Variovorax paradoxus: one gene and its partner. Each later gene encodes a partner of the first gene's protein in a complex. Links are inferred from orthologs where the notes say so. Each region holds a gene or a part of one and is shown on either strand. Other genes may lie near its edges.

The links.
Region 2: the proteins of accB (region 1) and accD are in contact, whole or in part, in a solved structure (PDB 8UXZ), measured with the Escherichia coli proteins. The link is inferred for Variovorax paradoxus from one-to-one orthologs.

What each region holds. Positions count from the first base shown.
Region 1 is NZ_CP123990.1:4,787,280-4,802,649, reverse strand. What follows is about bases 12,406-15,334. They hold accB (acetyl-CoA carboxylase biotin carboxyl carrier protein), read right to left. Parts: upstream 14,137-15,334; coding sequence 13,675-14,136; downstream 12,406-13,674. Other genes in these bases: QHG62_RS23010 (hypothetical protein), read right to left, coding at 14,781-15,334; QHG62_RS23015 (TlpA family protein disulfide reductase), read right to left, coding at 14,235-14,780; accC (acetyl-CoA carboxylase biotin carboxylase subunit), read right to left, coding at 12,406-13,672. Outside these bases: QHG62_RS23070 (two-component system sensor histidine kinase NtrB), read left to right, coding at 1-1,375; QHG62_RS23065 (sigma-54-dependent transcriptional regulator), read left to right, coding at 1,380-2,942; 1,6-anhydro-N-acetylmuramyl-L-alanine amidase AmpD, read left to right, coding at 2,929-3,546; QHG62_RS23055 (ribonucleoside-diphosphate reductase subunit alpha), read left to right, coding at 3,898-6,813; QHG62_RS23050 (ribonucleotide-diphosphate reductase subunit beta), read left to right, coding at 6,992-8,164; QHG62_RS23045 (histone H1-like DNA-binding protein), read left to right, coding at 8,361-8,888; QHG62_RS23040 (carbohydrate kinase family protein), read right to left, coding at 8,986-9,888; QHG62_RS23035 (zinc-ribbon and DUF3426 domain-containing protein), read right to left, coding at 9,949-11,340; prmA (50S ribosomal protein L11 methyltransferase), read right to left, coding at 11,414-12,304; more of accC, read right to left, coding at 12,323-12,405; more of QHG62_RS23010, read right to left, coding at 15,335-15,370. UniProt on the Escherichia coli protein: This protein is a component of the acetyl coenzyme A carboxylase complex; first, biotin carboxylase catalyzes the carboxylation of the carrier protein and then the transcarboxylase transfers the carboxyl group to form malonyl-CoA.
Region 2 is NZ_CP123990.1:890,916-906,271, reverse strand. Bases 12,252-15,166 are described here. They hold accD (acetyl-CoA carboxylase, carboxyltransferase subunit beta), read left to right. Parts: upstream 12,252-13,230; coding sequence 13,231-14,103; downstream 14,104-15,166. Other genes in these bases: QHG62_RS04225 (LON peptidase substrate-binding domain-containing protein), read left to right, coding at 14,733-15,166; QHG62_RS04230 (YggT family protein), read right to left, coding at 14,126-14,683; trpA (tryptophan synthase subunit alpha), read left to right, coding at 12,321-13,166; trpB (tryptophan synthase subunit beta), read left to right, coding at 12,252-12,321. In the rest of the region: gltA (citrate synthase), read left to right, coding at 1-464; QHG62_RS04290 (entericidin A/B family lipoprotein), read left to right, coding at 620-760; QHG62_RS04285 (LysR substrate-binding domain-containing protein), read left to right, coding at 1,034-1,987; leuC (3-isopropylmalate dehydratase large subunit), read left to right, coding at 2,032-3,453; leuD (3-isopropylmalate dehydratase small subunit), read left to right, coding at 3,478-4,128; leuB (3-isopropylmalate dehydrogenase), read left to right, coding at 4,166-5,254; asd (aspartate-semialdehyde dehydrogenase), read left to right, coding at 5,344-6,486; QHG62_RS04260 (FimV/HubP family polar landmark protein), read left to right, coding at 6,748-9,453; tRNA pseudouridine(38-40) synthase TruA, read left to right, coding at 9,481-10,293; QHG62_RS04250 (phosphoribosylanthranilate isomerase), read left to right, coding at 10,290-10,985; more of trpB, read left to right, coding at 11,035-12,251; more of QHG62_RS04225, read left to right, coding at 15,167-15,356.

The DNA of each region.
Region 1 (15,370 bases):
GCTCCAGGTGCTGCAGGGCGGCAATATCAACTACACGCCGCTGTTCGCACTGCCGGTGCTCATGAGCGCGGTGCTCGGAACGGTGACCGTCGGCCTGGGCACCACGGCCACCGTCACGCTGCTGCTGCTGGCCGACGCGGGCTGGCACTGGCTCCAGCAGCCCGGCGATTCGTCCACGCGGTTCGTGCAGGCGGCGCTCACCGGCACAGGGCTCTTCGTGGTGGCGCTCTTGGCACACGAGCTGGCCCGCCGGCTGGCGCGCGAAGAAGAAACGGCGCTGCGCAATCGCAGCAGCGCGCAAATGCAGGCGCAGGTGAACGACCTGGTGATCGAAACGCTGAGCGAAGGCGTGCTGGTGATCGACGCCGAAGGCATGGTGCATGCGGCCAACCCCGCCGCCGACGCCATCCTGGGTCAGGGCCTGGCAAAGCTCCCTCTTCCGTTCGCGTTGCACACGCAGCCCGCATGGCACGCGCTTGCCGCGCTGGCGCGCCAGACCTTCGCACGCCGCGCGCCGCAATCCGAAGAGATTCCGGTGGCCCAAGCGCGCGGCGCGGCGCGCGAAGTGCGGGTGCGCACGCGGCTCACGCCCACCAGCGACCAGCGCGTGGACAGCCTGTGCGTGATGTTCCTTCAGGACTTGCGCGAAATCGAGGCCCGCATCCGCACCGAAAAGCTGGCCGCAATGGGCCGCATGTCGGCCGCGGTGGCGCATGAAATCCGCAACCCGCTGGCCGCCATCACGCAGGCCAGCGCGCTGCTCAACGAAGACCTGACCGATCCCGCGCACCGCAAGCTGACAAGCATGGTGCAGCACAACGCACAGCGGCTCGCGCGCATCGTGGACGACGTGCTCGACGTTTCGCGAGCACGCCAGCAGCGCGTGCTTTCGCTGGGCGAGCAGGTCGTGCTCGACCCCGCGGTACGCGCACTCGCCGAAGAGTGGGTGCGCCAGACGCAGCGCCAGGGCGTTCTGATCACCCTCGATGCCGCCGACAGCGAAGTGCGCTTCGACGTCGAGCACCTGCGCCGGCTGCTCGTGAACCTGCTGGACAACGCGGCGCGCTACGCCGGCAAGCGCGAGGGTTCGATCCAGGTCGTCACCACCATGCAGCGCGGCAGCTCAGCCCGCCCGAGCCTGCAAGTGTGGAGCGACGGCGCACCCCTGGAACCGGCGGTGCAGCGCCATTTGTTCGAGCCGTTTTTCTCGTCCGAAAGCCGATCGAGCGGGCTCGGCCTGTTCCTGTGCCGCGAACTGTGCAGGCGCCATGGCGCCACCATCGGCTACGAGCGCCGGGCGCTTGTCGCGGGCGGACCCGAGGGCAACGAATTCTTCGTCAGCTTCGCCCCCAGCGAAAACCGGCTGACACAATAGCGCCGTGACCACTCCCATCCCTCCTTCGCTGCAGCGCCCGGCCAACATCCTCGTCATCGACGACGAGCCCGACCTGCGCACGCTGTATGAACTCACGCTGCTGCGCGAGGGCTACCGCGTGGAAGCCGCGGGCAGCGTTTCGGAAGCGTGGGAGCACCTGGAGGCCGGCCAATTCGATGCGGTGATCACCGACATGCGGCTGCCCGACGGCCAGGGCATGGAAATCATCCACCGCATCCAGAAAGACCAGCGCACCGAGCGCTGCGTGGTGATGACAGCCTATGGCTCCGCCGAAAACGCAGTCGAGGCGCTGAAAGCCGGCGCCTTCGACTACCTGACCAAGCCGGTCGACCTGAAGCAGTTTCGCGCCGTGGTCGCATCGGCCGTTCAAGCACAGCAGGCCGCGCCAGCCAAGGCCACGAAAGCGGCACCGGCGGCGCAAGGCGAACGTGCGGGCGACACCCCCGTCGTTCCAGGCGGCGGCATCGCGGCCCTCGAACGCCTGGTGGGCAACTCGGAGCCGATGCGCCTGGTCAAGTCGCGCATCGCCAAGGTTGCGCGCGGCATGGCGCCCGTGCTGGTGCGCGGCGAATCGGGCACCGGCAAGGAGTTGGTGGCACGCGCCGTACACGCCTGCAGCCAGCGCAGCGACGGCCCGTTCGTCGCGGTCAACTGCGGCGCCATTCCGGAGAACCTGCTCGAAGCCGAATTCTTCGGTGCGCGCAAGGGGTCGTACACCGGCTCGTCGCAAGACCGCGACGGCTACTTCCAGGCCGCGCGCGGCGGCACGCTGTTTCTCGACGAAATCGGCGACCTGCCGCTGGCCATGCAGTCCAAGCTGCTGCGGGCAATCCAGGAGCGCAGCGTGCGTTCCATCGGTTCCACTCAGGAAGACGCAGTCGACGTGCGCATCGTGAGCGCCACCCACAAAGACCTGCACGCAGAAGTCAACGCCGGCCGTTTCCGCCAGGACCTTTTCTACCGGCTCAACGTGATCGAGATTGCGGTGCCCGCGCTGCGCGACCGGCGCGAAGACCTGCCGGCGCTGTGCGCTGCATTGCTTGCGCGCATCGCGCATGACGGCGGGCTGCCGGTGCCGCATCTTTCCGCCGACCTGCTGCAGCGTCTTGCGCAGCATCCGCTGCACGGCAACGTGCGCGAACTCGAGAACCTGCTGCACCGGGCGGTGGCACTCAATGACGGCGACGAATTGCACCTGGACCTGATGGGAGGCGGGCAACCCGCCGTCGCGGGGCTTGCGGCTTCGGCGCCCTCGCCTTCTCCGCCGCCGGACGACGGCGAACCGCCCGCCGCTGCGGCGCCCGCAGCCGCATCCTTCGTGGAACCCAAGACCGCGCCGCCGCCCTTGCCGTCCGACCTGCAGGCCTACCTCGACCAGCAGGAGCGCGAAATTCTTGTGCGCGCACTGCATGAAAGCGGCTTCAACCGCACCGCGGCCGCCGCGCGGCTCGGCATGAGCCTGCGCCAGATCCGCTATCGCATCGCGCGCTTGGGCATCACCACGCCCAATGGCGAAGAAGGCACCGCGAGCAATGCCGACGACTGAAGCATCAGCGGCCAACGCGAGCGGCGGCGACGGCCTCTGGCGCGCCGGCTGGTACCGCTTTGCAAAGGCGCTGCAATCGCCGAATTTCGGCCCGCGACCGACAGGCGCGCAGACCGACCTGATCGTGCTGCACTCCATCAGCTTGCCGCCCGGCGAATATGGCGGCAATGCGGTGCAGCAACTCTTCACCAACGAGCTCGACTGGGACGCGCATCCCTACTTCCAATCCATTCGCGGCCTCGAGGTTTCCTCGCACTTCTATGTGCGGCGCAACGGCGAACTCTGGCAATTCGTGAGCTGCGACGACCGCGCATGGCATGCGGGCGTGTCGTCCTGGCGCGGCCGCGAAAACTGCAACGACGATTCGATCGGCATCGAGCTCGAAGGCCTGGAAGGCCAGCCCTTCGACGAGGCCCAATACGAAACGCTGGCCAGCCTTTGCGCAGCGATTGCGCAGCACTACGCCATCGCGTTCATCGCGGGCCACGAGCACATTGCACCGGGCCGCAAACAGGATCCGGGCGCGGGCTTCGACTGGCAATTGCTGCGCGGCCAGCTCGGCTGGAGTCCGCGGATGTTCCCCGAACAGGTGCTGCCGCTCTAATTTTTTTTATCGGCCGGCGGTATGCGATGCGGCGTTCTTGCGCCGCAGCAATCTCTAAAATCCAGAGCGCGCCTCCAGCAACCATGCGCCTTGCAGGCCCAAATCCGCTTGCAAGCCACAGCCCGCGCGGGTTGCGCGACCATAGGCCAGTATTCATGGGGCATCGCTGGCCGAGTGCCGCGCCCAAACAAATACGCCACTGTGTTGAATATCTCAAAAAACACTACATCTAGTGGTTGTAGACGCTTCGCACCCTAGATATAGTGTCTTCCGTCCGGTCATCACGCACCGGCGCAATGCCCCGCCAAGGCATTGCCACCCAACAAGAATTGCCACACCGAGAGGAAGCGAATGCAAACAGCCCTGAACACCCCATCGACCCCGCGTGCCGTTCCCTCGACGCCGCAGCAGCAGCAACGAGACACTGCTGGCTCGCCCACCGGCCAGAACCTTGCGCACTACCAGATCATCCGCCGCAACGGCGCCGTGGTTCCCTTCGAACCCAACAAGATCGCCATCGCGATGATGAAAGCCTTCCTGGCGGTGCACGGCACCCAGGGCGCGGCTTCGGCCAGCGTGCGTGAAACGGTCGACGCCCTCACGCAAGGCGTGATCCGCGCGATGGTCCGTTCGCGTCCGGGCGGCGGCACCTTCCACATCGAAGACGTGCAAGACCAGGTCGAGCTCGGCCTGATGCGCGGCGGCCACCACGAAATCGCGCGTGCCTATGTGCTGTACCGCGAACGCCGCACGCAAGAGCGTTCCAAGCAAGGCACGCAGGAAGCGCCGGCCGCGCCGCTGCTCCACGTGCTGGACCGCGGCGAGCGCGTGGCGCTCGACCTGAACGAACTCAAGGGCCTGATCGAATCGGCTTGCGAAGGCCTGGGCGACGGCATCAGCGCCGCGCCGATCGTCGCCGAGACGATGCGCAACCTGTACGACGGCGTGCCGCTCGACGAGGTGTACAAGGCCTCGATCCTGGCCGCCCGCACGCTCATCGAGAAGGACCCCGACTACACCTTCGCGACCGCCCGCCTGCTGCTGCACACGATCTTCAAGGAAATCATCGGTCGCGAAGTCATGCCCGCCGAGCGCGCGCAAACCTACGCCGACTACTTCCCGCAGTTCATCAAGAAGGGTGTCGAGAACGAACTGCTCGACGAGAAGCTGCTGCAGTACGACCTGCCCCGCCTGGGCGCGGCGCTCAAGGCCGAGCGCGACAACCAGTTCGACTACCTTGGCCTGCAGACGCTGTACGACCGCTACTTCCTGCACGTGCGCAAGTCGCGCATCGAGCTGCCGCAGGCCTTCTTCATGCGCGTGGCCATGGGCCTCTCGCTGAACGAAATCGACCGCGAAGCCCGCGCCATCGAGTTCTACGAAGTGCTGTCGTCGTTCGACTTCATGTCGAGCACGCCCACGCTCTTCAACGCCGGCACGCTGCGCTCGCAGCTTTCCAGCTGCTACCTGACCACCGTGCCCGACGACCTGGACGGCATCTACGAGTCGATCAAGGAAAACGCCCTGCTCTCCAAGTTTGCAGGCGGCCTGGGCAACGACTGGACCCGCGTGCGCGCGCTGGGCAGCCATATCAAGGGCACCAACGGCGAATCGCAAGGCGTGGTGCCGTTCCTCAAGGTGGTGAACGACACCGCCGTGGCGGTGAACCAGGGCGGCAAGCGCAAGGGCGCGGTCTGCACGTATCTTGAAACCTGGCACCTCGACATCGAGGAGTTCCTGGAACTGCGCAAGAACACCGGCGACGACCGCCGCCGCACGCACGACATGAACACGGCCAACTGGATTCCCGACCTCTTCATGCGCCGCGTGATGGAAAAGGGCACCTGGACGCTGTTCTCGCCCTCCAACGTGCCCGACCTGCACGACCTGTTCGGCGCCGACTTCGAAAAGGCCTACGTCGCCTACGAAGAAAAGGCCGCGCGCGGCGAGATCAAGCCTGCCCGCACCATCCAGGCGTCGGACCTGTGGCGCAAGATGCTCACAATGCTGTTCGAGACCGGCCATCCCTGGATCACGTTCAAGGACGCCTGCAACGTGCGCTCGCCGCAGCAGCACGCCGGCGTGGTTCACTCGTCGAACCTGTGCACCGAAATCACGCTGAACACCAGCGACACCGAAACCGCCGTTTGCAACCTGGGTTCCGTGAACCTGCTGCAGCACCTGAAGGACGGCAAGGTCGACCAGGAAAAGCTCAAGAAGACGATCTCGACTGCCATGCGCATGCTCGACAACGTGATCGACATCAACTACTACGCCGTGAAGAAGGCGCGCGACTCGAACCTGCGCCACCGTCCGGTCGGCCTGGGCCTGATGGGCTTCCAGGACGCGCTGTACGAACTGCGCATTCCCTACGCATCGCAAGAAGCCGTTCAGTTTGCCGACGAGTCGATGGAAGCCATCTGCTATCACGCCTACTGGGCCTCGACCGAGCTGGCCAAGGAACGCGGCAAGTACTCGAGCTACAAGGGCTCGCTGTGGGACAAGGGCATCCTGCCGATCGACACGCTCGACCTGCTTGAAAAAGCACGCGGCGGCTATGTCGAGGTCGACCGCTCGGCCACGCTCGACTGGGACGCGCTGCGCCAGAAGATCAAGGCCGACGGCATGCGCAACTCCAACTGCGTGGCCATCGCACCGACCGCGACCATCTCGAACATCATCGGCGTCGACGCCTCCATCGAGCCTTGCTTCGGCAACCTCTCGGTCAAGTCGAACCTGTCGGGCGAGTTCACCGTGATCAACCACTACCTGGTGCGCGACCTGAAGCGCCTGGGCCTGTGGGACGACGTGATGGTGATGGACCTGAAGCACTTCGACGGTTCGCTGCGTCCGATCGACCGCGTGCCGCAAGACGTGAAGGCGCTCTACGCCACCGCGTTCGAAGTGGAAACCACGTGGCTCGTCGAAGCCGCCTCGCGTCGCCAAAAGTGGATCGACCAGGCGCAGTCGCTCAACATCTACATGGCCGGCGCATCGGGCAAGAAGCTCGACGACACCTACAAGCTCGCATGGCTGCGCGGCCTGAAGACCACCTACTACCTGCGCACGCAGAGCGCGACGCACGCCGAAAAATCCACCGTGCAATCGGGCCGCCTCAATGCGGTGTCGTCGGGCAGCGATGCACCGTCGGGCATGAGCGCACTCGACGCAGCAGCTGCTGCAGCAAAGGCGCAGATGAACGCGATTCCTGCAACCGACATCGCGTTCTGCGGCGTGGACGATCCGACTTGCGAAGCATGCCAATGACGCGTCGGTGAAGCGAGCGAGGTCCATGCACAACGCGCGAACCCTCAGTCGATCACGGCATTGACTGACATCGCGCGATGCATGAGAGCAACATAACAACCACATAAATGGAGCGCGACGTGAACGAGCACTTTGCAACTCACATCGTTGCTCCGATAATTGAGCATTGGATTTTTCTATGTTGACCTGGGACGAAGAAGTCAAGCCCTCCTTACCAAAGGATATGCAACAAGGATTGCAGCAACACCACGCATCGACCAGCGGCTTGCCCGCAGGCCGACCGGTGGACGCTCCGACTTCGTCGATTGCACAACCCACGGCCCCCGTCGCAGCGCAGCGCGTCAAGGCTTCCGACAAGCGCATCATCAACGGCCAGACCGACGTCAACCAGCTGGTGCCGTTCAAGTACAAGTGGGCCTGGGAAAAATACCTCGCCACTTGCGCCAACCACTGGATGCCGCAAGAAGTGAACATGACGCGCGACATCGCGTTGTGGAAAGACCCCAACGGCCTGACCGAAGACGAGCGCCGCATCGTCAAGCGCAACCTCGGCTTCTTCGTGACCGCTGACTCGCTGGCCGCCAACAACATCGTGCTGGGCACCTATCGCCACATCACGGCGCCCGAGTGCCGCCAGTTCCTGCTGCGCCAGGCTTTCGAGGAAGCGATCCACACGCACGCGTACCAGTACATCGTCGAGTCGCTCGGCCTGGACGAGAGCGAGATCTTCAACGCCTACAACGAAGTGCCGTCGATCCGCGAGAAGGACCAGTTCCTGATCCCGTTCATCGACGCCATCAGCGACCCGCACTTCAAGACCGGCACGCACGAAACCGACCAGACGCTGCTCAAGTCGCTCATCGTGTTCGCCTGCCTGATGGAAGGTCTCTTCTTCTACGTCGGCTTCACGCAAATCCTTGCGCTGGGCCGCCAGAACAAGATGACCGGCGCCGCCGAGCAGTACCAGTACATCCTGCGCGACGAGTCGATGCACTGCAATTTCGGCATCGACCTGATCAACCAGCTCAAGCTCGAGAACCCCGGCCTCTGGACTCCCGAGTTCAAGGCCGAGATCAAGGCCCTCTTCATGAAGGCCGTCGAGCTCGAGTACAAATACGCCGAAGACACCATGCCGCGCGGTGTGCTCGGCATGAACGCCTCCATGTTCAAGGGCTACCTGCGCTACATTGCCAACCGGCGTGCACAGCAGATCGGCCTCGAAACGCTCTTCCCGAACGAGGAAAACCCGTTCCCCTGGATGAGCGAAATGATTGACCTGAAGAAAGAGCGCAATTTCTTTGAGACCCGCGTGATCGAGTACCAGTCGGGTGGCGCGCTCTCCTGGGATTGAATCTTTCCGATAAGAATTAATGAATTCAAGAATTGCCCTTGCCACCGATCGCGCCGAAGAGCGCGGCATGGACGAGGGCTCAGGTGTTCATGGTGCTGGAGCACAGATTCCAACGCCATGAATCGCTTTGCGCTACCAACGTGCGCGGAGTGCTTCAATAGGTTGATTTTTTCAACTTGATCAAGGAGAAATAGAAATGGCAACTGCAAAGAAAGCGCCGGCTAAGAAAGCCGCTGCAAAGAAGGCTCCGGCAAAGAAGGTCGCGGCCGCTAAGAAGGCTCCCGCCAAGAAGGTAGCAGCGAAGAAGGCGCCGGCCAAGAAGGTCGCTGCCAAGAAGGTAGCCGCCAAGAAGGCGCCTGCGAAGAAGGTAGCCGCCAAGAAGGCAGCTCCGGCAAAGAAGGCCGCTGCCAAGAAGGCTCCGGCGAAGAAGGCCGCAGCGAAGAAGGCTCCTGCCAAGAAGGCGGCGGCGAAGAAGGCTCCGGCGAAGAAGGCCGCTGCCAAGAAGGCCCCTGCGAAGAAGGCTGCCGCCAAGAAGGCTCCTGCCAAAAAGGCTGCGGCCAAGAAAGCCGCGAAAAAGCCCGCTGCCAAGCCTGCCGCTGCTGCCAAGAAGCCTGCTGCGAAGAAGGCCGCAAAGGCAGCACCTGCCGCAGCGCCTGCTCCTGCTGCGCAAACGACGCTGAACCCGCAGGCAGCCTGGCCGTTTCCGACGGCCAGCAAGCCCTGAGCTTCTCAGCGGCCTTGACGGCAAAAAGCCCGGCACCTCACGGTGCCGGGCTTTTTTTATGCGCGCCGCCCGCGAAGGCGAGCGAGCGACGGGCGGCTCAGAGGCCCAGCGCCTTCTTGTCGATCTGATAGTTCTGAGGCCCGCGCTGCGCGATCTTGAGCGCACCGATGCGGTTGCCAAGTGCCGCGCACTGCGCAAGCGGCCATTCCTTTTCCAGACCGAAAAGCAGCGCGCCGCGCCATGCATCGCCGCAGCCGGTGGGTTCGACCACCGCGGTCGGCGTCACACCCGGCACGTGCTCGCGCTCACCGTCGGTCCACACCTCGCAGCCTTCGGCCGCCAAGGTAACGACCAGGCCGCGCACGCGCTTGGAAATTTCGGCCAGGCCCCAGCCGGTGCGCTGCGAGAGCATCTTTCCCTCGTAGTCGTTGACGACCACCCAGCTTGCCAGGTCGATGAAGTGCTTGAGCGCCTCGCCATCGAACATCGGCAGGCCCTGGCCCGGATCGAACACGAACGGAATGCCGGCGGCGGCGAATTGCTCGGCATGCTGCAGCATCGCTTCGCGGCCGTCGGGCGCGATGATGCCGACGCGGATGTCTTCGCGGGCGGCGATCTTCGTGAGATGCGCCTGCTGCATTGCACCGGGATGAAACGCCGTGATCTGGTTGTTGTCGACGTCGTTCATGATCATCGCCTGCGCGGTGAAGGTGTCGCCCTGCTGGCGCACGAACTCGGTGCTGATGCCCAGCGTACGCAGGCGCTCCAGGTAGTCGGCTCCGTCGCTTCCGAGCGTGGCCATCGGCAATGCCGTGCCGCCCAGCGCGTTGAGGCTGTAGGCGATGTTGCCGGCACAGCCCCCAAAGTCACGCCGCAGGCCCGGCACCAGGAACGACACATTGAGAATGTGCAGCTGGTCCGGAAGGATCTGGTCGGCAAACCGGCCCTCGAAAGTCATGATGGTGTCGAACGCGAGGGAACCGCAAATCACTGCTGCCATGGTGAGCCGTTGGTTGAAGGTGAAGGGATGAAATGAACAAGGCGCGGGCGCGAACCCTGCCTAAGGATAGAACGCTTCCACGCGGTAGCCGGCAATGGGCGGCAGCGTTGCCGACTCCGTTGCCGACAGCGTGAGCGGGAGCGACGCGGCCTGATCGGAACGCGCCGCGAGCACCGCCGGCGCACCGTAGTCCGAAGCCGTGAGTACGCGGCGCACCACTGCCCGCTCCTGGGTATCGAGCAGCGAAAGCTCGATGGCCGGCATGGCCAGCGGAACCATCGCGCCATTGCGCAAGGTAAAGCTGAGCCGGTAGTCGTTGTTGCCGGTTTTCTCGCGCGCGAAGGCCGCGCCTTCGATCACGATGTCGCCGATCTGGCGCAACGCCATGAGCTCGCAGCCGGTGAACCGGCACATCGCAGCAAACGCCGGGCGCAGGTTCGGTTGGCGGGCCACGATGCCGTCGCGCTCGTGATGCAACACTTGCACTGCGAACAGCAGGACTGCCAGCACGGCCAAGAACCAAAGCGCGAATCGCACGACGCCGCGCTGCCAGAACCCTTCGGTGCCACGGTCCACCTTCTCGTCACCGGAGAAAGGAGCCCTGTCCGAGTCCTCTGCTTCGTGAATCGGCGCAGGGAGCGGCAAGGGACCCGAATCCGCATCGGGTTCGCTCGCCTCTCGCACCATCGAGCCCGCCGCCTTTGCGGCGCTGCGTTCGTCGCGCGCCTTGGCACTCGCGATCTTGGCCGACTTGATGCGAGCCCGGCGCAGCGCCTTTTGCATCTGCACCTGGTCGCGGTCCTGTGCGGCCTCGTGCTTTTCGTCTTCGACGCTGGCAGACGCCGCCATTTCGCGGGCCTTGATGCGCAAGGCCGGCAATGGAGGCGGCGGTGGTGGCGGCGGCGAAGGCGGTGCCGCAAGATTCAGGTCGATGTTCGGAAACGGCGGCAGCGAACTTGCCGGAGGCCGCCATTCGGGCTCATTGGCTTCGAAGTCGGACCACAGTTCGTCGGCAATGATTCCGTGCGCGGGCAGGACGAAGGCCGTTGCGGACGGCGTGGCGGCTGCGGGACTTGGCGCATTCCCAGGTGCGGGCCTGGTCTCGGGAAGCGGTGCCGGCGGCAGAAGCTCGTCAGTCTCTTCCGGCGGCGACGAAGGGACAGCGTCCGACGGTTCAATATGCTCAGGTTCGTCGTCGAAGAAGTCCGCGTCTTCCGCGGTATGCGAAGACTCCGACGCGAACTCCGCTTCGGCCTTTGCGGAAGGCTCCGTTGGAGGCGGAGGTGTAGCTGCCGGACCCGGGACGCCGTCTGGCGCCTCGTGCAGATCGAGCGTGGCGTCGAAGACATTGCTGCAGCGGCCGCAACGCACCCAGCCATCCGAGATGCGAAGCTGGTCGCGCACCACCTTGAAGGTGGTGGCACAGGCGGGGCAACGCGTGACAAGGCTCATGACCGGGCGATTGTAGGGTCGGGCCCCCGCCCCGCGAGCGGTGCGCGGCGGTGCGAAATCCCGGCCGCGCTGCTCAGCAGCGAGCCGTCATCAGGATCCAGCCGTCCTCGCTGTCGCTCACCTCGAGCGCGGCATAGGGCGCATAGGCCTGCTTCAGCTCGTCGGCCTGCCGCTCGAGAATGCCGGCGAGCACAAGCGACCCGCCCGGCGCCACGTGGCTGCGCAGCAAGGGCGCAAGCACCTTGAGCGGCGTCGCGAGGATGTTGGCCAGCACCGTGTTGTAGTTGCCCTTGGCCGCTTCCGGCAGGCCGGCATTCAGACGCACGCCATTGGCTTCGGCATTGAGGCGTGTCGACGAGACGGCGGCCTCGTCGATGTCGACGGCATCGATATCGATTGCGCCGAACTTTGCCGCGCCAATGGCAAGAATGCCTGAGCCGCAGCCGTAGTCGAGCACGCGCTGGTCGCTGAATGCACCTTCGCCCTGCTTCGCGATCCAGCGCAGGCACATGCGCGTGGTGGGATGCGTCCCGGTACCGAAGGCGAGCCCCGGGTCGAGCCTGATCAACTGCCTGGCTTGCTCGGGCGGCTCATGCCAGGTGGGCACGATCCAGAATTCGGGCGTGATCTCGACCGGCGCGAATTGCGACTGCGTGAGCCGCACCCAGTCTTGGTCGGGCACCGGCGCCACGCCGAGCAGCGCGCAGCCTTCGAAGAAGTCCTGCAGCGCGAGCACCGACGCAGCCTCTTTGGCCAGTGCTTCGTCGGCGAACAGCGCGATGACGCGCGACCGCTGCCAGCCCTCCTTGGGCGGCGGCATGCCGGGCTCGCCGAACAGCGCCTGCTCGGCATCGGTCTGCGCGTCGGCATCTTCCACCGACACGCTCAGCGCGTCGAGTGCGTCGAGCGCGTCGCTGAGCATTTCGACCCGGTCTTCCGGCGCCATCAGGCGAAGTTCAAACATGGTGGCGTCGGGTGCTGCTCAGCGCTTGTGCGCCGCCAGCCACTCTTCCAAATAGTGGATGTTAGTGCCGCCGCTCATGAACTTGGCGTCGACCATCAGTTCGCGGTGAAGCGGAATGTTGGTCTGGATGCCTTCGATCACGGTTTCGTTCAGCGCCGTGCGCATGCGCGCCATGGCCTGCTCGCGCGTGTCGCCATACACAATGATCTTGCCGATCATGGAGTCGTAGTTGGGCGGGACGAAGTAGTTGGTGTACGCATGCGAATCCACGCGAACCCCGGGGCCGCCCGGCGGGTGCCACATGGTGATGCGGCCCGGCGACGGCGTGAACTTCCAGGCGTCTTCGGCGTTGATGCGGCACTCGATCGCGTGGCCGCGCATTTCGATCTGGCGCTGGGTGAACGGCAGCTTTTCGCCCGCCGCCACCATGATCTGCGTCTTCACGATGTCGATGCCGGTGGTGAACTCGGTCACCGGGTGCTCCACCTGCACGCGCGTGTTCATTTCGATGAAATAGAACTCGCCGTTTTCGTACAGGAACTCGAAAGTGCCGGCGCCGCGGTAGCCGATTTTCTTGCAGGCCGCCGCGCAGCGCTCGCCGATCTTCTCGATCAGCTTGCGCGGAATGCCGGGCGCCGGCGATTCCTCGATCACCTTCTGGTGGCGCCGCTGCATGGAGCAGTCGCGCTCGCCCAGGTAGACCGCGTTCTTGTGCTTGTCGGCCAGGATCTGGATTTCAACGTGGCGCGGATTCTGGAGAAACTTCTCCATGTACACGGCCGGATTGTTGAAAGCAGCGCCGGCTTCCGCCTTGGTCATCTGGATCGCGTTGACCAGTGCCGCTTCGGTGTGCACCACGCGCATGCCGCGGCCGCCGCCGCCGCCCGCGGCCTTGATGATGACCGGATAGCCGATGGCCCGCGCAATGCGCTTGTTGGTGGCGGCGTCGTCGGACAGCTCGCCCTCGGAGCCGGGCACGCAAGGCACGCCGGCCTTGATCATGGCCTGCTTGGCCGAGACCTTGTCACCCATCGTGCGGATGTTGTCGGGCGTCGGGCCGATGAACTGGAAACCGCTTTGCTCCACGCGCTCGGCGAAGTTGGCGTTTTCGCTCAGGAAACCGTAGCCGGGGTGAATCGCTTCGGCGTCGGTGACCTCGGCCGCCGAGATGATCGCCGGCATGTTGAGGTAGCTCAGCGACGACGGTGCCGGGCCGATGCACACGGCTTCTTGCGCCAGCTTGACGTACTTTGCGTCGCGGTCCGCTTCGGAATAGACCATCACGGCCTTGATGCCGAGCTCGCTGCAGGCGCGCTGGATCCGGAGGGCGATTTCCCCCCGGTTTGCAACCAGGATCTTCTTGAACATGGTCACTCGATGATGAACAGCGGCTGGCCGTATTCGACTGCCTGACCGTTTTCGCCGAGGATCTGGGTGATCGTGCCGGACTTGTCCGCTTCGATTTCGTTGAGGATCTTCATCGCTTCGATGATGCAGACCGTGTCGCCCTCGTTGACCTTGCTGCCGACTTCGACGAACGCCGGTGCGCCGGGGCTGGACGACCGATAGAAGGTCCCGACCATGGGCGACTTGACTGCGTGGCCCGTGGGCGCGGCTTCGGCGGCCGGTGCGCTGGCAAGCGCAGGCGCTGCCGGAGCACCGGCTGCGGGAGCGGCAGCAGCAGGTGCCGCCACGGTCTGTACATATTGCACCGGGGCAGCGCCGCCGCCTTTGACGATGCGAACCTTGCCTTCGGTTTCGGTGATTTCCAGTTCGGAAATATTGGATTCAGACACCAAGTCGATCAGTGTCTTCAGTTTGCGCAGATCCATGGGGCTCCAGTGCCGACTTTGCCGGTCAATAGGATGTAACTTGGCTAAAAATCGTTGATCTTTAGCGATTGGCGGCGAATGCCGAGGTGTATCTGATTCTAACCGTGAACGAGTTCACGCCGCCAACCGTCCAGATCGGCGGGCTCAAGCTTGCCCATTTTACGAGCCGCGACAGTACCGTCCCCGCTCAAGACCAGCGTGAACGGCAGGCCGCCTGCTGTGTTGCCCAGGCTTTTTACCAGTTCCGTGCCCTGCAAACCGGCCAATCCGACCGGGTAACTGACCGGCGTTTTCTGGAGGAACTTGCGCACGGCGCTCGGCTGATCGATAGCCAAGCCTACGACTTGCCATCCGTTGCCGCTACTTTCGCGGAAGAAGCGGTCGATCATCGGCATTTCTTCTACGCACGGCGGACACCAGGTCGCCCAGAAGTTCAGCAGCAGCGGCTTGCCGCGAAGCTTGGAAAACTCCAGTTCGCCGCCTTCCGGGCGGTCGAAACGCTGTGCCCAGAAAGCCGCGTCGAGAGCTTCGCCCTTGCTGCCGCTCCCGCGCTCACGCCACCATGCGCCGCCCAGGCCCGCCGCTGCAGCCGCAACCGCCACGCCGCCATACATGAGGCGCCGCCGTGTGGGCGAAGAAATCATTCACTTGTCCTTTTCTCTTTCAATCAGCCGGCGCAGCGCGGCCAGGTCGCCGCGCGGCGTACGCCCTTGGGCGTCGGGCCGGAGCGCTCCGCGCAGGTCGTCGAGATCGTAGACCAGCAGGTGGACTCCAATCTCCTCGCCGAGCGCGCGGCTCGCGGCATGCACGCTCAAGGCCTCGACCTGCTCACCGTGAAACCCGGTAACCATCCGCGGCTCGTAGTCCACATGATGGTCGATGAGGGCAATTTCGGCCGACTTGGAATCATCGCAGAACAATTGAATATAAATGTCTGACAGCCGGGTGGCCGTGCCGTGCCAGACGGCTCCCCCGATGTGCGGCCGGAACGCCGCCATGCGCTCCATCCATTCGAGCGCGAGCAACCTCAGCGCATGCAGCTCCTGCGGCTGGGTATCGGCGCAATAAAGCGCGATGTAGTCACGCACTTCGGCCTCGACCTCGTCGTTGTTCGGCAGTGCCGTGCGCGACGAAAGCCCAAGGTCGCGCACCGCCCGGCGCTTGGCCGGGCCGTACTCCAGCCCCTCCTCGACGACGAGGCGGGCTGCGGTGGCGGCGATCTCACGCTTGGTGG
Region 2 (15,356 bases), 3.9 Mb from region 1 along the record:
TCCAGAAGGAAGGCGGCGTGGAGAAGATCGGCGAGTTCATCAAGAAGGTGAAGGACAAGAACTCGAACGTCAAGCTCATGGGCTTTGGCCACCGCGTGTACAAGAACTACGACCCGCGCGCCAAGCTGATGCAGGAAACCTGCAACGAAGTGCTGACCGAGCTGGGCCTGGAAAACGATCCGCTCTTCAAGCTCGCCAAGGAGCTGGAAAAGATCGCCCTCGAAGACGAATACTTCGTCTCGCGCAAGCTCTATCCGAACGTCGACTTCTACTCGGGCATCGTTCAGCGCGCCATCGGCATTCCGGTGCCGCTGTTCACCGCGATCTTCGCGCTGGCCCGCACGGTGGGCTGGATTGCCCAGCTGAACGAAATGATCGGCGACCCGGAGTACAAGATCGGCCGCCCGCGCCAGCTGTTCGAAGGATCGCCCAAGCGCGACGTGCAGCCCATCGGCAAGCGCTGAAGCTGCTGAAGGCGCACTGGCGCTCACCGCGGAAAGCTGCCTTCGGGCAGCTTTTTTGCGTCTTGGCTGACAGGATTCGCACCGGGGCGTCGGTACGTTGTGCATCGGAGGTCCGAGGTCGGGCCGCCTTTTTCAACGACTTCAGGAGATCCGTCATGAAGAAAATTGCCGCGCTGATTACCGTCGCCTTCGCGTTCGCCGTGCCCCTCTCCGGCTGCAACACCTTCCGGGGTGCCGGCCAGGACATCCAGAAGGGCGGCGAAAAAGTAGAAGACGCCGCCAAGAAGCGCCAGTAAGGCACCGCCCCGGGTCTTCCAAGACCTCCGCAGGCGCCTCGGGGACTCGCCCCCCGCCTGCAAGCACACTGACGCACGCCCCGCCCCTTCGCCTGCAAAGGCAAGGAGCGGGGCGTTTTGCCATTGCGGAGCAACAAAGCTCATGCGCATTCGAGCCCGGAGACCGCGGCTCCTCGCTTCAGGGCAACAAACCCATCGCAGATGACGATGGCAAGTTGATCAAAACCCAGAGAAAATGGCGAACTCATCGCCAGATGCGATGCCCAACACCCCATGAGCACTTCGGAACGCAATTTCGCCCGACGCATCGACCTCACATCGCTGCAATTGTTCGTGGCCGTCTGCGAACTCGGCAGCATCGGGCGGGCGGCGGAACGCGAATTCATTGCCGCCTCGGCCATCAGCAAGCGTCTGTCCGACCTGGAAGCCACGCTGGGCACAACCCTTCTCTACCGCCACGCGCGCGGGGTCGATCTTTCGCCCGCGGGCGAAAGCCTGCTGCACCATGCGCGCTCGGTGCTCTACAGCCTCGAGAAGATGCAGGGCGAACTCAGCGAATACGCCGAGGGTGTGCGCGGCCATGTACGAGTGCATGCCAACATATCGGCCATCGTGCAGTTTCTTCCCGAAGACCTCGGCGCCTTCACGCGCGAGCACGACGCAATCAAGATCGACCTGGAAGAGCACCTGAGCAACGAAGTGGTGCGCGCGGTGCAGGAAGGCGCCGCCGACCTCGGCATTTGCCACATTCCCGACGGCACGAACGAGCTGCAGACGCTGCCCTACCGCCACGACCGGCTGGTGCTGATCGTGCCCGCCGGACATCCGCTTGCAACGCAAGGTTCGATCGATTTCACGGCCTCGCTCGACTTCGACCACGTCGGCCTGCACACCAACAGTTCGATCTACGTCGCCATGCACCAAGCTGCGGTTGAAGCGGGCCGCAGCGTCAAGCTGCGCATCCACGTGACTGGCCTGGATGCCATGTGCCGCATGATCGACAACGGCCTGGGCATCGGCGTGATGCCGCAGCGTGCATTCGAACTGCTGCAGGCCGGCATCGGCAGCCGCCTGTGCAGCGTGGCACTGAACGACGCCTGGTCGAACCGCGAAATCCGGCTGGTGGCGCGCGACTTCTCCACGCTGCCGGTGGCCGCGCGCACGCTGGTCAACCACTTGCACACGCCGGCGGGCGCACACGATGCGGCCGAGCCGATTGCCGCATAGAAAACAAGACAATCCACTTCCCCCACGAAAGACAAGAGACCGACATGGCACGCACGCTCTACGACAAGATCTGGGACGAACACGTCGTCCACACCGAGGAAGACGGCACCGCCATCCTCTACATCGACCGCCACCTGGTGCACGAGGTCACCAGCCCGCAGGCCTTCGAGGGGCTGCGCGAGGCCGGCCGCAAGCTGTGGCGCATCAGCTCGGTGGTGGCCACTGCCGACCACAACACGCCCACCACAGGCTGGGAGCGCGGCTACGAAGGCATTGCCGACCCCACAAGCAAGGAGCAGGTCACCACGCTCGACAAGAACATCGCGGAGTTCGGCGCCGCGGCATTCTTTCCGTTCCTGAGCAAGCGCCAGGGCATCGTGCACGTGATCGGCCCCGAATCAGGCGCCACACTGCCCGGCATGACCGTGGTCTGCGGCGACTCGCACACCTCCACGCATGGTGCATTCGGCGCACTGGCGCACGGCATCGGCACCAGCGAAGTCGAGCATGTGATGGCCACGCAAACGCTGCTTGGCAAGAAGGCGAAGAACATGCTGGTGAAGGTCGAAGGCAAGCTGCCATTCGGCTGCACGGCCAAGGACATCGTGCTCGCGATCATCGGCAAGATCGGCACTGCGGGCGGCACGGGCTACACCATCGAATTCGCGGGCTCTGCCATTCGCGACCTGAGCATGGAAGGCCGCATGACGGTCTGCAACATGGCCATCGAGGCCGGCGCGCGCGCGGGATTGGTGGCGGTCGACGAAAAGACCATCAACTACATCAAGGGCCGCCCCCTCGCACCCACGGGCGTGGAATGGGACCAGGCCGTGGCCTACTGGCGCACGCTGCAGTCCGACCCCGACGCGAAGTTCGACACCGTGGTCGAGCTCGACGCAACGCAGATCCAGCCGCAAGTGACTTGGGGCACATCGCCCGAAATGGTGGTCGACATCAACGGCCGCGTGCCCGATCCCGACAAGGAAAAGGACGCCAGCAAGCGCGGCGCCATCGAGCGCGCGCTGGTCTACATGGGCCTGGAGCCGAACAAGGCGATGAACGACATCTTCATCGACAAGGTGTTCATCGGCTCGTGCACCAACAGCCGCATCGAGGACATGCGCGAAGCCGCCGCCGTGGTGAAGAAGCTCGGCCAGAAGGTAGCCAAGAACGTCAAGCTCGCAATGGTGGTTCCGGGCTCGGGCGTGGTGAAGGAACAGGCCGAGCGCGAGGGGCTCGACCTGATCTTCAAGGCTGCGGGCTTCGAATGGCGCGAGCCCGGCTGCTCGATGTGCCTGGCCATGAATGCCGACCGCCTCGAGCCCGGCGAGCGGTGCGCATCGACCAGCAACCGCAACTTCGAAGGCCGCCAGGGCGCCGGTGGCCGCACCCACCTCGTGAGCCCGGCCATGGCCGCCGCCGCCGCGGTGCACGGCCACTTCGTCGACGTGCGCACCTTCGCCTGAGCAAGAAAGACAAGAGAGATTCACATGCAGAAATTCACCGTGCACAAGGGCCTTGTCGCCCCCATGGACCGCGAGAACGTCGACACCGACGCGATCATTCCGAAGCAGTTCCTCAAGTCGATCAAGCGCACCGGCTTCGGCCAGAACCTGTTCGACGAATGGCGCTATCTGGACGCCGGCTTTCCGGGCCAGGACCCGGCCAGCCGCAAGCCGAACCCGGACTTCGTGCTGAACCAGCCGCGCTACGCCGGCGCATCGATCCTTTTGGCGCGCAAGAACTTCGGCTGCGGTTCGTCGCGCGAACATGCGCCGTGGGCGCTCGACCAGTACGGCTTTCGCGCGATCATTGCGCCGAGCTACGCCGACATCTTCTTCAACAACAGCTTCAAGAACGGCCTGCTGCCGATCGTGCTGCCTGAAGCACAGGTGGCGCAGCTGTTCGACGAGACCTTTGCCTTCCCCGGCTATTCGCTGACCATCGACCTGGAACGCCAGGTGGTCGTGAAGCCCGACGGCGGCGAGTTCGCTTTCGACGTGCAGGCCTTCCGCAAATATTGCCTCATCAACGGTCTTGACGACATCGGCCTGACGCTGCGCCACAAGGACAAGATCAAGGCTTTCGAGGCCGAGCGGCTGGCGCAGAAGCCATGGCTTGCGCACACGATGATTGCCTGAAGCTTCGCATCTCCAATTTCAAACCTCAGACCAACTTATGAAAATCGCAGTTCTCCCGGGTGACGGCATCGGCACCGAAATCGTGGCCGAAGCCATCCGCGTGCTCGACGCGCTCGACCTCTCGTTCGAAATGGAAACTGCGCTGGTCGGCGGCGCGGCCTACGAGGCACATGGCCATCCGCTCCCCGATTCGACGCTGAAGCTCGCGAAGGAGGCCGACGCGGTGCTGTTCGGTGCCGTGGGCGACTGGAAGTACGACAAGCTCGACCGCCCCCTGCGCCCCGAGCAGGCGATTCTCGGCCTGCGCAAGAACCTCGGCCTGTTCGCCAATTTCCGCCCGGCCATCTGCTACGAGCAGCTGGTGGACGCATCGAGCCTCAAGCCCGAACTCATCGCGGGCCTGGACATCCTCATCATTCGCGAACTGACCGGCGACATCTACTTCGGCCAGCCGCGCGGCCGCCGCACCGCCGTGGACGGGCACTTTCCGGGCGCCGAAGAAGCCTTCGACACCATGCGCTATTCGCGCCCCGAGGTCGAGCGCATCGCCCGCGTGGCTTTCGAAGCCGCCCGCAAACGCAACAAGCGCGTGACCAGTGTCGACAAGGCCAACGTGCTCGAAACCTTCCAGTTCTGGAAGGACGTGGTGACCGAGGTGCACAAGGACTATCCGGACATCGAACTCGACCACATGTACGTCGACAACGCCGCCATGCAGCTGGTAAAGGCGCCCAAGAAGTTCGACGTGATCGTCACCGGCAACATGTTCGGCGACATCCTCTCGGACGAGGCGGCCATGCTCACCGGCTCCATCGGCATGCTGCCCTCGGCGTCGCTCAATTCGAGCAACCAGGGCCTGTACGAGCCCAGCCACGGCAGCGCCCCCGACATTGCCGGCAAAGGGGTTGCCAATCCTTTGGCTACAATACTGTCCGCTGCCATGATGCTCCGCTTTTCACTCAACCAAGCCGAAGCTGCCGACCGTATCGAGTCGGCGGTCAAGCATGTGCTCGCCTCGGGGCTGCGCACGGGTGACATCTGGTCAGAAGGTACGAAGCGCGTCGGCACCCGTGAGATGGGCGACGCGGTTGTTGCAGCAATCACCAAAAAGACGATTACCGGCTAACCGCAGCCCGCTTCGTCACGCCCCTCCCCGGCTCGACGAGTCGGGGGCAAAAAAGACAATTTCTTTCTTTTTCACAAGGGCAAACTGAAATGGCGAACGCATCTCAACCTCTGGTCGGCCTCGTAGGCTGGCGCGGCATGGTCGGCTCGGTCCTGATGGACCGCATGCAGGCCGAAGGCGACTTCGGGCTCATCGAGCCGCTGTTCTTCTCGACCTCCAATGCCGGCGGCAAGGCCCCGGCAATGGCCAGGAACGAGACCGCGCTGAAGGATGCGAACGACATCGACGCACTGAAGAAGTGCGACATCATCATCACCTGCCAGGGCGGCGACTACACCAGCGAGGTGTTCCCCAAGCTGCGCGCCGCCGGCTGGAGCGGCCATTGGATCGATGCCGCTTCCACGCTGCGCATGAACAACGACGCGGTCATCGTGCTCGACCCCGTCAACCTGCCGGTCATCCAGAACGCGCTCACCAACGGCGGCAAGAACTGGATCGGCGGCAACTGCACCGTGAGCTGCATGCTCATGGGCGTGGGCGCCCTCTACAAGGCCGGCCTGGTCGAGTGGATGACCAGCATGACGTACCAGGCGGCTTCTGGCGGCGGAGCGCAGCACATGCGCGAACTGCTGACGCAGTTCGGCACCTTGAACGCCGAAGTGCGTGCCCTGCTGGACGACCCGAAGTCGGCCATCCTCGAAATCGACCGCAAGGTGCTGCACAAGCAGCAAAACCTGGGCGCGGCCGAAACCGCCAACTTCGGCGCCCCGCTCGGCGGCTCGCTGATTCCCTGGATCGACAAGGACCTGGGCGACGGCATGTCCAAGGAAGAATGGAAGGCCGGAGCCGAAACCAACAAGATCCTGGGCCAGGGCGCGGGCTTCGGCACCGCCGCCGTCCCGGTCGACGGTTTTTGCGTGCGCGTTGGTGCCATGCGCTGCCACAGCCAGGCATTGACCTTCAAGCTCAAGAAGGACGTGCCGCTGGCGGACATCGAAGCCATGATCGCAGCCGACAACCAGTGGGCGAAGGTTGTGCCGAACACCCGCGAGGCTACCCTCAAGGACCTCACGCCTGTGGCAGTCACGGGCACCATGGGCATTCCCGTGGGCCGCATCCGCAAGCTTGCAATGGGCCCTGAATATGTCGGCGCTTTCACAATCGGCGACCAGCTGCTGTGGGGCGCGGCCGAACCGCTGCGCCGCATGCTGCGCATCTTGCTCGAGGCTTGATGGGGGCACGCCGGCTCCCCCAAAGCCCGAAATGTTGCTCTTCAGCAACAGAAGATGTGTGCGTAAGTATGCGCGTACTGGGTAGAACAGGCGCACCGCCTTGTCAGTACCCGGTGTTGGTGCTAACGTCCTCTTACAATTTCTGGGCCTGAGCCGCCCCCTATCAGCATGACAAGACATCTGTTGCCCGCGGCCCGCCCATCGGCCGCTCGCCCTTCTCTGCCCCTGAAAGGCCTTCGCCTTTCTGTCCTTGGTGCCGCCATGGCGGTCGCCTTGGGCGTTGCGAGCACCGATGCGAGCGCTTTTGCACTGGGCCAACTGAAGGTGCAATCGGCACTGGGCGAGCCCCTTCGCGCTGAAATCGACGTCACCGAAATGGCGGCCGCCGAAGCGGACAGCCTGAAGATCAACGTTGCCAGCGCCGACGCCTTCAAGAACGCGGGCGTTCCGTACAACGCGGCCCTGAGCGACGTAAAGGCGACGCTGCAGCGCCGCGCCGGCGGGCAATACGTGGTTCGCCTGACGGGCACCCGCCCGCTCAACGACCCGTTCATCGACCTGTTGCTCGAAGCCAATGGCTCGTCGGGCCGCATGGTGCGTGATTACACGGTGCTCCTCGACCCACCAGTAACCCGCCAGGCCGCACCCAGCGCCCCGATTTCTCCTTCCACGCCGCAGATCAGCACGCCGCCGGCGGAGCGCCCGGGGCAGGCTGCGGTCCGTGCTCGGCGTGAGCGCGCCCCTGTCGCGCCCGTTACGGCACCGCCGGCAACCGCGCCGGCGCCTGCTGCATCGCCTGCACCAGCCTCCAGCGCTGCGACACCGATCCGTCCGACAAGCGGCGAACAGGTCACGGTGCAGCGCGGCGATACCGCCAGCAAGATCGCCGGCGCCCACAAGTCCGCCGACGTCTCGCTCGACCAGATGCTGGTGGCACTCCTGCTCTCCAACCCCGATGCTTTCATCGGCGGCAACGTCAACCGCATCAAGGCCGGCGCGGTGCTCGACCTGCCGAGTGCAGCCGAGGCCGGCGCCATTCTTCCAGCAGAAGCGAAGCGCACCATTACCGCGCAAAGCCGCGACTTCGGCGCCTACCGCCAACGCCTGGCAGAGAACGCGCCCACCGCCAACGTGGCCGCTGCCGGCCGCAATGCGTCGGGCAGGGTGCAAGCCAATGTCGAAGACCGCAACGCCACCGCAAGCGCACCCGACAAGCTGACGATTTCCCAAGGCAGCGCGGCTGCCCGTGCGGCCGACGAGAAGGTCGCGCAGGCACGCCAGGCGCGGGAGAGCAACAACCGCGTTGCGGAGCTTTCGAAGAACATCAACGACCTGGCCAAGCTCAAGGCGGCCACAGGTTCTGCCGCCCCAGCCGCAGGCGCGGCGGCAGCTCCGGCACCGGCTACCCCGGGCATTCCCGTTCCCAATCCGGGCGTAGCGGCCACGGCCTCGCCGACGGTGACCAGCCCGGCACCGGCTGCACCCGCCACTGCCGCGGCGCCTGCTGCGCCCGCCGCTCCGGCAACAACGCCGGCTGCTGCCCCGGCACCCGCAGAAACGGCCACGCCCGCCACGGCGGCAATGCCCGCAGCCTCGGCTCCCGCCGCTGCGGCACCTGATGCCAACGCAACGGCTGAAACCATGCCCGGCGCTCCCGCTGCGGCCGCCAGCGCCGCCGCACCCGCACCAGCCCCCAAGCCGGTGGTAAAGGCCGCCCCGCCGCCGCCGCCAGTCGAACGCAGCTTCTTCGACGAGTTGATGGACAACCCGCTGATGCTGGCCGGCGCGGCGCTGATCGCGCTGCTGATCGGCTTCCTGCTTTACCGCGTGCTGGGCCGCCGGCGCGAGGAAATGAGCGAAAGTGTGTTCCTCGAAAGCCGCATTCCCAAAGACTCGTTCTTCGGCGCCAGCGGCGGCGAATCGGTCGACACCAAGCACCGTGGCGATTCCACCGTCTCGTCGCTGTCGTACTCGCCGAGCCAGCTCGATGCCGGCGACGTCGACCCCGTGGCCGAAGCCGACGTGTACCTTGCCTATGGCCGCGACCTGCAGGCCGAGGAAATCCTGCGCGAAGCCCTGCGCGTCAATCCCGACCGCACGGCCATTCACCTCAAGCTGCTCGAAATCCACGCCAAGCGCCGCGACGTCCGCGCTTATGAAGGCCTGGCCACCGAAGTGCACAAGCTGACCAACGGCACCGGCTCCGACTGGAACCGCGTGGTCGAAATGGGCAAGGACCTCGATCCGGGCAATCCGCTTTACGAGTCGGGCACGGCCCGGGGCGGCGTGAGCGCGGCCGAAAGCGCCGCATTTGCCGGCGCCCTGGCCACCGCGGCCAAGCCTGCTGCCGCAACGCCTCCGGCTGCAGCGCCCGCCCCCGTGGCAGCGGCTGTCGCTGCGCCGGCCTTCGTGCCTTCGGTCGCACCGCTGGACTTCGATCTGGACCTGAGCCAGCCCGCGGCACTCGCGCCAAGCCCCGCTCCGGTAAGCGCCAGCCTGCCGAAGACGGCCTACGCGCCCGCCGCTGCCGCCCCGCTGTCCAACGGCCATGCACACGCGCCGGCACCGGTCGACTTGGAAAACGATTTCGACACCGCTCCTGGCGCGCTGGCCCCGATCGGCCGCCCTGCTGGGCTGAACGACGCCAACGACAACACCCGCCCAGCCACGCTGCGCAGCGCCGACAGCCTTCCCGCAGATTCCGGCTTCATCGAATTCGACATGAGCGCACTGGCCGGCCTTCCCGCCCGTCCGGTAGCCGGCACCGCCGAAGCCACCCGCCCTGCTGCAGCCATGCCGCAAGACGACGGCGACGACAGCCCGCACGCGGTCAAGCTGTCGCTGGCCCGCGAGCTGCAGGCCATCGGCGACGTCGAAGGCGCCCGCTCGCTGGTGGAAGAAGTCGAAGCCGAAAGCGCCGGCGACCTCAAGTCGCAGGCAAGGCAACTGCTCGCCGAGCTGCGCTGAGCGGCGTCTCTTCCCGTTCCTGAATTCGTGAGGCTGGCGCTAGGCATCCGCTACAACGGCCAGGCGTACGAGGGCTGGCAGAGCCAGCGCTCGGGCCGCACGGTTCAGGACAAGCTGGAAGCGGCGCTCGGCAAGTTTGCCGCACAGCCCATCGGCACGCTGTGTGCAGGCCGAACCGACGCCGGCGTGCACGCGCTCATGCAGGTTGTGCACTTCGACACCCACGTCGAACGCGAACCCTTCTCGTGGATGCGCGGCACCAACCGCTACCTGCCGGACGACATCGCCGTGCAGTGGGCGCACCCGGTGCCCGACGAATTCCATTGCCGCGCCAGCGCCCTGGCCCGCCGCTATCTTTACGTCCTTTCGCAATCGCCCGTGCGGCCGAGCCTCGATTCGGGCCGGGTCGGCTGGTCCATGCATGCGCTCGACGGTGACGCCATGCGCGCAGCAGCCGCCCTGCTGGTGGGCAAGCACGACTTCAGCTCTTTTCGCGCCTCGGCCTGCCAGGCGCGCTCGCCGGTGAAGGATCTGCGGCGCATCGAGATCACGCGCCACGGCGAAGGCGACCGATGCCGCTGGCACTTCGAGTTCGAGGCCGATGCCTTCCTGCACCACATGATCCGCAACCTGATGGGCTGCCTGGTGCGCATAGGCCGAGGCGACGAACGGCCCGAATGGATTGCCGAAGTGCTCGAGGCTCGCAGCCGCAAGGTGGCGGCGCCCACCTTCTCCGCCGACGGGTTGTACTTTCTGGGCCCTTTGTACGACGCCAAGTGGGGTCTGCCGGCCGAGGCCACGCTGCAGGCCGGCGGCGCTCCGTATGATGGGCCGCCATGACGTCGCCGCGCACTCGCATCAAGATCTGTGGCCTCACGCGCGAGGCCGATGTGGATGCCGCTGTGCAAGCGGGTGCCGATGCAGTCGGCTTCGTGCTCTATTCCAAGAGCCCGCGTGCCGTAACCGCCGCTCGCGCCGCGGAACTGGCGTCGCGCCTGCCCCCGTTCATCACGCCGGTGCTGCTGTTCGTCAACGAGGTCGCTCCTGAAGTCGTAGCGTCCCTCGCAGGTGTGAAGGGCTCGATTGCGCAGTTCCATGGCGAAGAAACGCCCGAACAATGCGAGGAAGCCGCCGGCCGGGGCCGCTTTCGCTACATGCGCGCGGCCCGTATTCCACTCGGAGCTGCCGGAGCCGGCTTCGACCTCGTAAAATACGCTTCCGATTACTCCCACGCCCAGGCCATCCTGCTCGACGCCCATGTCGAAGGTTATGGCGGTGGCGGCAAGGCATTCGATTGGTCACTTCTTCCACGCGCCGTCGACGCTCACCTCGTCTTGAGTGGTGGGCTCACACCTGCAAACGTGAGCGATGGCATTCGCATCCTGCGGACGCGCTGCAAGACGCTGTCCGTTGATGTGAGCTCGGGCGTCGAAATCGACGGCCCGGGAAACAAGGGCCTGAAGGACGCCGAGAAAATCCGGCAATTCGTCGCAGCCGTAAGGGCAGCGGACGCCTCGTCCTTCTCCAGTTAGCCGCCGCACCCGATCGTGATTTCGGGCTGCGGCCCAACGATCGAGAACCATGCAAAGCCAATTCCAGGACTACCAGCAACCTGACGCCACGGGCCATTTCGGCAACTACGGCGGCACCTTCGCGAGCGAAACGCTCACCCACGCAATCAACGAGCTGCGCGATGCATACGCCAGGTTCAAGGACGATCCGGCGTTTCTCGCCGAATTCCACTACGAGCTGAAGCACTTCGTCGGCCGGCCCTCCCCGGTCTACCACGCCGCACGCACCAGCCGCGAGATGGGCGGCGCGCAGATCTACCTGAAGCGCGAAGACCTCAACCACACCGGCGCGCACAAGATCAACAACGTGATCGGCCAGGCGATGCTCGCGCGCCGCATGGGCAAACCCCGCGTCATCGCCGAAACCGGTGCGGGCCAGCATGGCGTGGCCACGGCCACCATCTGCGCACGCTATGGCCTCGAATGTGTGGTCTACATGGGCAGCCAGGACGTGAAGCGCCAAAGCCCCAACGTCTACCGCATGAACCTGCTCGGCGCCACGGTGGTACCGGTGGAGTCTGGCAGCAAGACGCTGAAAGACGCGCTCAACGAAGCCATGCGCGACTGGGTGACCAACGTGGAAAACACGTTCTACATCATCGGCACCGTGGCCGGCCCGCACCCCTACCCGACGATGGTGCGCGACTTCCAGAGCGTGATCGGCACCGAATGCATCGAGCAGATGCCCGCCATGCTTGCGGCGCAGGGCATTACCGGCGAAGCCGAAGGCCGGCAGCCCGACGTGGTGGTGGCCTGCGTAGGCGGCGGCAGCAATGCCATGGGCATTTTCCACCCCTACATTCCGTTTGCAGGCACGCGCCTGGTGGGCGTCGAAGCAGCGGGCGAAGGGTTGGACAGCGGCAAGCATTCAGCCTCCATCCTGCGCGGCAGCCCGGGCGTCCTGCACGGCAACCGCACCTACCTGCTGCAGAACGAAGACGGCCAGATCACTGAAACCCACAGCATCAGCGCCGGGCTCGACTACCCCGGTGTGGGCCCGGAGCATGCGCACCTGGCCGACATTGGCCGCGCCGAGTACGTCGGCATCACGGATACCGAAGCGCTCGAAGCATTTCACTACCTGTGCCGCACCGAGGGCATCATTCCGGCCCTCGAATCGAGCCACGCCGTGGCCTATGCAATGAAGCTCGCCAAGACCATGCGGCCGGACCAGTCGATCCTGGTCAACCTCTCGGGCCGCGGCGACAAGGACATCGGTACCGTGGCCGACCTGTCGGGCGTCGACTTCTACGACCGGCCCTCGATGCGCGGCCTGAGCGTGAAGGGAGGCAAGTGATGAGCCGCATTGCCGCCACCTTCGAGGCGCTGAAAAAAGACGGCCGCCGCGCGCTCATTCCTTACGTCACCGCCGGCTTTCCCTTTGCCGACATCACGCCCGAGCTGATGCACGGCATGGTCGAGGCCGGTGCCGACGTGATCGAGCTCGGCGTGCCGTTTTCAGACCCCATGGCCGATGGCCCAGTGATCCAGAAAGCCGGCGAAGACGCACTGGCCATGGGCGTCGGCATGAAGCAGGTGCTCGCCATCGTGAGCGAGTTTCGCAAGAAGGACGCAACCACACCCGTGGTGCTGATGGGCTACGCCAATCCGGTCGAGCGCTACGACCTTGTGCACGGCAAGAAGTCCTTTATCCGCGATGCATCGGCCGCGGGCGTCGACGGCCTGCTGGTGGTCGATTACCCACCCGAAGAATGCGAAGACTTCGCCGCGGAGCTCAAGGCCGCGAACATCGACCTGATCTTTCTGCTGGCCCCCACCAGCACCAGCGAGCGCATGGCACAGGTCGCGCGCATCGCAAGCGGCTATGTCTACTACGTGTCGCTCAAGGGCGTGACGGGCGCCGGCCACCTCGATACGGAGGCCGTCGGCCAGATGATCCCGCGCATTCGCGAGCATGTGAACATTCCCGTGGGCGTGGGCTTCGGCATACGCGATGCGCCCACGGCCCAGGCCGTGGGCTCGGCCGCCGATGCGGTCGTGATCGGCACCAAGATCATCCAGCTGATCGACGGACAGCCGCGCGAAAAGGTTGTGCCCGCGGTGCGCGAATTTCTCGCCGGAATCCGCGAGGCGCTCGACGCCCTGCCCGCAGCTACCCCCAAGAACGCGGCTGGCAGATAATCGCCGTTGCCCTCACCCAGCCCCTTTTCCGCAATGCGGGAAAGGGGAGCTAATCCGGAGTCCTATGAGCTGGCTTGAAAAACTGCTACCCGCCAAGATCGCACAAACCGACCCATCGGAGCGCCGCCAGGTGCCCGAGGGCCTGTGGATCAAGTGCCCCGCCTGCGAGACGGTTCTCTACAAGACCGACCTCGAACACAACCAGAATGTCTGCCCTAGCTGCAGCCATCATCACCGCATTGGCGCCCGCGCACGGCTCGACGCCTTCCTCGACGCCGAAGGCCGCTACGAAGTCGGGCAGGAAGTGCTTCCCGTCGACGCGCTGAAGTTCAAGGACAGCCGCCGGTACCCCGAGCGGCTCAAGGAAGCGCTCGAGAACACCGGCGAAACCGACGCGCTGGTCGTCATGGGCGGCTCGGTCCACAGCATCAGCGTGGTCGTGGCCTGCTTCGAATTCGAATTCATGGGCGGCAGCATGGGCAGCGTGGTCGGCGAGCGCTTCGTGCGCGGCGTCGAAACGGCCATCGAGCAGAAGGTGCCGTTCATCTGTTTCACCGCCACCGGCGGCGCGCGCATGCAGGAAGGCCTGCTGTCGCTGATGCAAATGGCCAAGACCAACGCAGCGCTCACGCGTCTTGCGAAAAAAGGCCTGCCCTACATCAGCGTGCTGACCGACCCGACCATGGGCGGCGTTTCGGCCGGCTTCGCCTTCGTGGGCGACGTGGTCATTGCGGAGCCCAAGGCGCTCATCGGCTTTGCAGGCCCGCGCGTGATCGAATCGACCGTGCGAGTAACTCTGCCTGAAGGCTTCCAGCGCGCGGAGTTCCTGCAGACCAAGGGCGCCATCGACTTCATCAGCGACCGCCGCGAGCTGCGCAAGACCATTGCGAGCACGCTGGCCATGCTGCTGCGTCAGCCGGCCGACGCGGTCATCTGACAAGAATCCTGCCGGAAGGGCCTCAGCCCAGCCGGTAGGCCCAGACCAGCAGGTTGCCCAGCACAATGGCAATCACCTGCAGCACCACGATGGCGGCCAGGGGCGACAGGTCCACGCCGCCAATCAGCGGAATGAATCGCCTGAATGGCCGCACCAGCGGCTCGGCCAATCGCGAGATCAGGTCGAGCAGCATCGGCGATGCCCCCGGTATCCACGACAGCACCGCATAGACAACCAGCAGCGCGGTAAGGCCCGACACTGCGAGCTGCATCAGCCCCACCAGCGACACCAGCGGCAAGGCGGCAATACGCCCCAGGTTGCCGATCAGCAGCCACAGCAGCAGGAACTTCACGATCACCAGCAGCCACGCGGCGATGGCGCTCGCCAGGTCCCAGCGCTTGACCGACGGCACGATGCGGCGCAGCGGCAGCACTATCCAGTCGGTAATCGCAAACACGAAGCGCCCGAGCGGATTGCCGAACGGCACCCGGTGGTACTGCATGTAAAGGCGCAGCAGGCAGGCGCCGCCGAGCAGGCCGACGATCACGTCGAGAAGAAACGAGGGGATCTGGTAGAGCATGGGGCAGGGTCGTGAGCGGAATGCGATGATAGCCATGCAAGGTTCTTCGATGACGACACAGCCCCTTCTGCATTCACTGCCATTGTTCCCGCTCGGTACGGTTCTGTTCCCGGGCGGCGTGCTTCCACTGCGTATTTTCGAAGTACGTTATCTCGACATGGTGGGCAAATGCCGCAAGGCCGATGCGCCCTTCGGCGTGGTCAGCCTCACGAGCGGCAGCGAAGTGCGCAAGGCCGGTGCCGATGCCGAAAGCTTTGCCGCTGTCGGCACGCTGGCCGTCATTCGCGAATTCGAATCACCGCAAAGCGGCCTGCTCCAGATCGAATGCGTCGGCACGCAGCGGTTTCGGGTCCGCCGGACCGAGCTGCAGAAATACGGCTTGTGGGTGGCCGAAGTCGAAGCAGTGATTGCAGACACCGCCATCGAAATTCCCGACGACCTGCAGCACACCGCCACCGCGTTGCGGCGCCTTGTCGACACGCTCGAAGAACGCCGCCGCGCGCAGGGCGCGGAGGCTGTGCGACTGCCCATCGGCGAGCCCTACCAGTTCAACGATTGCGGCTGGGTTGCCAACCGCTGGTGCGAACTGGTGCCCATGCAACTCGAACTGCGGCAACGGCTCATGGAGCTCGAGAGCCCGCTGATGCGGCTCGAGCTGGTCAGCGATCTGCTC